Halioglobus japonicus: one gene and its partner. The protein of the gene in region 1 interacts with the protein of each later gene in a pairwise test. Links are inferred from orthologs where the notes say so. Each region holds a gene or a part of one and is shown in the gene's direction. Other genes may lie near its edges. The genes, in order: pepP and pepD.

Evidence for each region.
Region 2: the proteins of pepP (region 1) and pepD interact in binary tests that used the Escherichia coli proteins (3 or more experiments, as listed by UniProt). The link is inferred for Halioglobus japonicus from one-to-one orthologs.

The regions. Positions count from the first base shown.
Region 1 is NZ_CP019450.1:834,486-837,681, forward strand. What follows is about bases 320-3,196. They hold pepP (Xaa-Pro aminopeptidase), read left to right. Parts: upstream 320-1,039; coding sequence 1,040-2,353; downstream 2,354-3,196. Other genes in these bases: BST95_RS03990 (UPF0149 family protein), read left to right, coding at 450-1,022; ubiH (2-octaprenyl-6-methoxyphenyl hydroxylase), read left to right, coding at 2,357-3,196. Also shown: BST95_RS03980 (cell division protein ZapA), read right to left, coding at 1-95; BST95_RS03985 (TIGR02449 family protein), read right to left, coding at 100-300.
Region 2 is NZ_CP019450.1:1,447,179-1,450,467, forward strand. The notes cover bases 7-2,976. They hold pepD (beta-Ala-His dipeptidase), read left to right. Parts: upstream 7-756; coding sequence 757-2,196; downstream 2,197-2,976. Other genes in these bases: BST95_RS06960 (esterase/lipase family protein), read left to right, coding at 7-311; BST95_RS06965 (hypothetical protein), read right to left, coding at 413-598; BST95_RS06975 (amino acid aminotransferase), read left to right, coding at 2,213-2,976. Outside these bases: more of BST95_RS06960, read left to right, coding at 1-6; more of BST95_RS06975, read left to right, coding at 2,977-3,289. UniProt on the Escherichia coli protein: Dipeptidase with broad substrate specificity. Requires dipeptide substrates with an unblocked N-terminus and the amino group in the alpha or beta position.

The DNA.
Region 1 (3,196 bases):
GCAGAGACTACCAGTTCTGCTTCCTGCTCTTCCGGGCAGGCGACCTGGTAATCTTTATCGAGAATTTTCACCGTGACGGTGTGCGGTTGGTTCACAGGCTTACTCCATAGTCCGCAGACGATTGATCATGGCTTCTACCTTGGAGCGAGCGAGCTCGTTCTTATCGATCAGGTCCTGGCGTTCCGCCTGCCAGCCGGCATTCTCTGCCTTGAGCACCTGATTTTCACGGTTCAGCTCCTTGCACAGCTCGATCAACTGGTCGATTTTCTGTTCCAGAGCCTGCAGTTGCTTGTCCGCCATGGAGTTATACTGGTGTTACCTTGATTGGGACTTTACTATAAGGGCGCTTCGCACAGCCGTCAACGAAGTAAAAGCAATGAAAATCAATGGCCTGCCTGACATTGTTACGAACGGCTGTAACTCCTGGCAGCGCCGCGAGAGAACCTGACATGTTCGACGATCACGACTCCGCCAATTTTGTCTTCGATTTCGACGAAGTGGCCAACCATCTGCTTGAACAGGGCCTCGACAGCTCTCCGTCGCAATTGCACGGTTGCCTGTGCGGCGTGCTGGCCGCCGGTGCGCCGGCTCAGGCGGAGGCAGGTCTGGCGCTGCTGCAGCAGGCGCTTGATATCAATTTGCACGGTGAACTGGCCGGGCAGATTCTGCAGCTGTACATGGTCAGTGCCGCTGCGCTGGAGGACGAGGAATTCGATTTTCACCCCTTGCTGCCCGATGATGAAGTGGAAATCGACTCGCGCACCGGTGAGCTGGCGCGTTGGTGCCAGGGCTTTCTCGCAGGCTTCGCTCAGGTCAATCAACGCCAGGTGAGCCAGGACAGCAGCGAGATCCTCAGTGACATGGGCGCCATCGCCGAAGCCTCGGTGGATGAAGATGCCGATGAAGAAGAGAGTGAGGGCAGTTACACGGAGATCGTTGAGTATCTGCGATTTGCGGTGCTCAACCTATTTATGGACAGTCGTGCCGACGGCACCAGGGCTGACGAACCCCAGGTGCACTGAGCAGACGAATTCCGCGCATGAAAATTACCAACAGTGAGTATCGGCGCCGGCGCCGCAAACTCATGGATTTGATGGAGCCCAACAGCATTGCCATCATTCCATCGGCCCGCCAGCAACTGCGTAGCCGCGACACCGAATTTCACTTTCGCCAGGACAGCGACTTCTACTACTTGTCGGGTTTTCAGGAGCCGGAATCCGTGCTGGTACTGATTCCCGGGCGCGAGCACGGCGAGTACGTGATGTTCTGCCCCGAGCGCGACCCCCAGGCGGAACTGTGGCACGGCCAGCGCGCCGGGCCGGATGGGTTGTGCAGCCGCTTCGGCGCCGATGATGCGTTTCCCATCGGCGATATCGATGACATTCTGCCGGGCCTGATTGAGGGCCGCGAGCGAGTTTACTACTCCATGGGCCGCAGCTCGCGCTTCGATCAGCACATAATGGACTGGGTAAATACCATCCGCTCCAAGGAATCCAGCGGCGCGGTACCGCCGGGGGAGTTCACCGATCTGGACCACATGCTGCACGACTTGCGCTTGATCAAGAGCGCGGCGGAACAGCGCATTATGCGGCGCGCCGGTGAGATTACTGCGGCGGCTCATCGCCGCATTATGCAGTTTTGCCAGCCTGGCCAGTACGAATATGAGCTCGAGGGCGAGCTCCACCATGAATTTGTTCGCGGCGGCGCGCGCTATCCCGCCTACCTCAGCATCGTTGGCAGCGGTCGCAATGCCTGCACGCTACACTACGTGGACAACAGCGCGAAAATGCGCGATGGGGATCTGGTGCTGGTGGATGCCGGCTGCGAGCTGGAGTCCTACGCCGCCGATGTCAGTCGCACTTTCCCGGTGGGCGGCACCTTCTCACCGGAGCAGCGCGCCTTGTATGAGGTGGTGCTCGCCGGTCACGCCGCGGCCATTGCCCAGGTGCGCGCGGGCAATCACTTCAATCAATCCCACGACGCCAGCGTGCTCGCAATAACGGAGGGGCTGGTGCAGCTGGGTTTGCTCGAGGGCGAAGTGGATGCCCTGATCGAGTCACAGGCCTACCGGGCCTTTTACATGCACAAGGTGGGTCACTGGCTTGGCCTTGATGTACACGATGTCGGCGACTACCGCGTTGGTGAAGAGTGGCGGGTGCTTGAGCCCGGTATGGTTATGACCATTGAACCCGGCATTTATGTGGCGCCGGACAACACCGCCGTCGCGAAAAAATGGCGCGGCATCGGTATTCGTATAGAGGATAATGTCCTGGTGACCACAGACGGTTGTGACATTCTCACCGACGCGGTACCCCGTACCGTCGACGACATTGAAGCCCTGATGGCGGCCTGAGCGATGACCGAACGACGCGACATTGTGATTGCCGGTGGCGGTATGGTCGGTATCAGCCTGGCCCTGCATCTGGCGCACTCACTGCCGCCGGCGATCCGCATCTGCCTTATCGAGGGGTTCCCGTTTCCAGAGCCCCGACCCGACCATCGGCCGGCTTATCATCCGTCATTCGATGCTCGCTCCACGGCCTTGAGCTACAGTTCGCGGCTGATCTACGAGCAAATGGGTGTGTGGTCCGGTCTGACCGAATATCTGTGCCCCATAGACACCATCCATGTCTCCAGCAAGGGGCGTTTTGGCAGTACTGTCATGGACGCTACGGAGCACGGCTGGGAAGCCTTGGGCTACGTGGTGGAAAATGCCTGGCTGGGCAATGCGCTGATCCAGGCTCTCTATTCACAGGGGCGGGTGGAAGTTCTTAGTCCCTGCAAAGTAATCGAAGCGCAATCCTCTGCAGCGGGCGTGACACTGACCCTGGAGGGTGGTCTGCAAGAGATGCTGGAGACGGCGCTGTTGGTGGTGGCCGATGGCGCCGCGTCGGGCCTGCGTGAATCGCTGGGAGTGTGGGCCAGTGAAAAATCCTATGGCCAGCAGGCGCTGGTGGCGAATGTCGCCACGACGCAGCCTCACGGTGGCCGCGCGTTTGAACGGTTTACCTCGCTGGGCCCGTTGGCGTTGTTGCCACTGCCGCCCATCCCGGACGCGGCTAACCGCAGTGCCCTGGTGTGGACCGTCACGCCCGAGGAAGGTGAAACGTTACTGGCCTGCAGTGACGAGGCGTTTCTGGCCAGCCTGCAGGAGCGATTTGGTTATCGACTTGGGCGCTTGACCCGGGTGGGCGAA
Region 2 (3,289 bases), 610 kb from region 1 along the record:
GCCTCAATGGCACCGAGGGCCATGTTGCCGAGGAATCACTCAGGGCCTGGGTCGACTCTACCTATTGCGGCGAACTGGAAGTGCCGGTGCTGGCGCTGTTTAGCGAAACGGATGGCGTTGTCGGCACAGGCATTGCGCGCTGCGAGGCGGATCCCCGCTTCGTGACCAATCTGGCGGTGGCCGCAAGTCACGTCGGTTTTCCCTTTAATCCGGTGGTGTTTGCCGTGATTGCCAATCACATGGTGATCAAGGATCGCCGCTGGCGATCCTGTGGCGACGCGCGCTGGGCGCCGCTGGTGCGCGCTGTTTAGTCAGTATTGGACGGGGCAGTAGTTGTAATGTTGACAGCGCTTACTGGAGGGCGCTTTGAGGCGCGGCAGGGCTGCCGCGCGTTTCGTGAGTGATTCGCCGCCTAGTTGGCGCTGCGGATCAGGTGTGACTCTTCGAGGTTAAGCTGGCCGTGGGCGCGAGCGCGGGGAGTAAACCCGGCGAACTGGGTTGTATGTTCATCGCGCTTGAACGCCTGGCGCGGACGGGCAAATTTAATCGCCGCCATAAATTCCACCAGGCTCACTTTGCCGTCATCAATTCTTTTCATTGTTCACTCTTAAATCGAAAGCTGTTCTATGGCTTTTCTACGACTCCAGTGTATGCCAGCGGTTCCCCTGCAGTGGCGTAAAAATTACCGGGAAATTGTGTGAAAAAAGCCCGGCAGGGCTATAATCTCCGGCCCTGACAAATCGCCAGATTGGATCCATGAAACCAGAAAATTACCCTGCCGAACCCGCGCATGTGTGGGAGCATTTTTATCAGTTCACCCAGACTCCCCGTCCCTCCAAGAAAGAACAGGCTGTACGGCAGTATGTGCTTGATCAGGCAGAGCAGGGTGGCCACAGCTGGAAGATGGATGCCGAAGGCAATGTAGTGGTGTCCGTAGCCGCCAGCCCGGGCCGTGAAGATCGGCCCACAGTCATTATTCAGAACCACCTGGATATGGTCACAGTGAAGACTTCCGACAAGGCGCACGATTTTGACACTGACCCTCTCACGCTGCAGGTAGAGGAAGGTTGGTTGAGTGCGGATCGCACCACGCTCGGTGCGGACAATGGCCTGGGGGCCGCGGCGGCGCTGGCGGTCATGACCGATCCGTCGGTGGAGCATCCACCCCTGGAGCTGCTGTTTACCGTGGATGAAGAGACCGGTCTGGGCGGCGCACTGAACCTGGATGCCTCGCTGCTAAGCGGTACCGTGATGCTGAATCTGGATACGGAAGACTGGAACGAACTCTACATTGGCTGTGCCGGTGGTGGCGGTTGGCAGTTTGCGCGCAGCTTCTCGAACGATGCCGTCGCCAATGGCGAGGGCTGGGCCCTCACATTGCGCGGCCTGGCCGGTGGCCACTCTGGCGTGCAGATTCACGAGCAGTTGGGCAATGCCATTAAACTCGCCGCGGAGTATCTGCGCGAAGTGCCCGGCTTGCGTCTGGCGATGATTGATATTGGCGTGGCCCACAATGTGATTCCGCGCGAAGGCAATATCAGCTTTGTCTGCCCGCCCGGGCAGGAAGCATTGCTGCAAGAGCGCCTGCAAACCTGTGTGGCGCGCTGGAACAGCTATTTGCCGGCGGTTGATCATGGCATTGAGGCGACGCTGGCGCCGGCTGCCATCGACAGTGCCCTGGATGAGGTGGACACCTTGCAGCTGCTTGACCTGGTCAGCGCCTGGCCTCACGGCGCGCAGTCCTACAGCCTGGCTCAGCCCGCGGACCTGGTCGATCTCAGTATCAATCTGGCCATTCTGCGCCTGGGTGACGGTGAGCTCTTCCTGGAATCGAGTTACCGGTTCTTTAACGAAGAGCAGTCCGTGCCCTTGCAGCAAGCGGTGCTGGCACTGGCTCGCGCCTTTGATCTGGAGGTCACTCCCGATGTCGGTTATCCCGGCTGGCAACCAGATTTCGAATCACCTCTGCTGGTTCAGGGTATTGCCCTGCATGAGAAGCTGTTTGATGTCACACCTGAAGTGAAAGCGATACACGCCGGGCTGGAGTGCGGTATTCTTAAGGGCAAGAAACCCGATGTCGACATTCTGTCCTTCGGCCCCACCATTCGTGGTGCCCACTCGCCCAGCGAGCGTCTCGACATTGCTACCGTGACGCCTTTCTGGCAGTACCTGAAAGCCCTGCTGGCTGATATTTGAATGAAAGGAACCAACCATGCTGGATAAACTGGAACGTCTTCCACCCGATCCCATTCTCGGCCTCGCCGCTGCGGCCCGAGAGGACAGTCATCCCAATAAAGTGGATCTGACTGTTGGGGTCTACAAGGATGAGCACGGATTGTGTCCGGTCTTTGAAGCCGTGACCAAGGCCCAGGAGCTGCTCGCCCAGGAGGAAGTGACCAAGGCGTATATGCCGCCTGCCGGCAGTGAAGATTTCAATGCGGGTATGCAGCGTTTGCTATTGGGTGCAGGGCATCCAGCCCTGGCCGGTGGTCGGGTCTCCAGTGTCCAGGCCCCTGGTGGTTGTGGTGCGCTGCGCATCGGCGCTGAACTGGTGTATGCCGCCAACCAGGGTGCCAAGGTATGGGTGAGCGACCCCACCTGGCCGGTGCACATCCCGCTGCTCGGTAGTGTGGGGTTGGAGTTTGCGAACTACCGTTACTACGATCCCGCCACCCACGGTGTGAATTTCGACGCGATGGTTGAAGACTTGCAACAGGCAGCGGCGGGCGATGTGGTATTGCTGCATGGCTGTTGTCACAACCCCTGTGGCGCCGACCTTACGCTGGAGCAGTGGGGCGTCATTGCCGACATGGTCGAAGCGCAGGGCTTCCTGCCTTATGTAGACATAGCCTATCAGGGGCTGGGCGATGGCCTCGACCAGGATGCCGCCGGCCTGCGCCTTTTGGCGGAGCGTGTGCCCGAGATGATTGTGGCCGCGTCCTGCTCCAAAAACATGGGGCTGTATCGTGAGCGCACCGGAGCCACGATCTTTATCGCCAAAACACCGGAAAGCGCCGAGGCCCTGGTCAGCCAGGCACTGGTGGCGGCGCGGCGCGTCTATTCCATGCCGCCTTCGCATGGCGCCCTTATTGCCGGACGTATTCTCGTTGACCAGGAGCTCGACGCCTTGTGGCGCAGCGAACTGGTCGCCATGTGCGGCCGGATCAACGATCTGCGTAAAGCCATTCGCGACAAGCTGGAAGCGGCGACCCAGCGCGATTTCGCCTTCATTGAAAACGAGAAAGGCATGTTCTCCTTCCTGGGACTCAGCGCAGAGCAGGCCATTCGC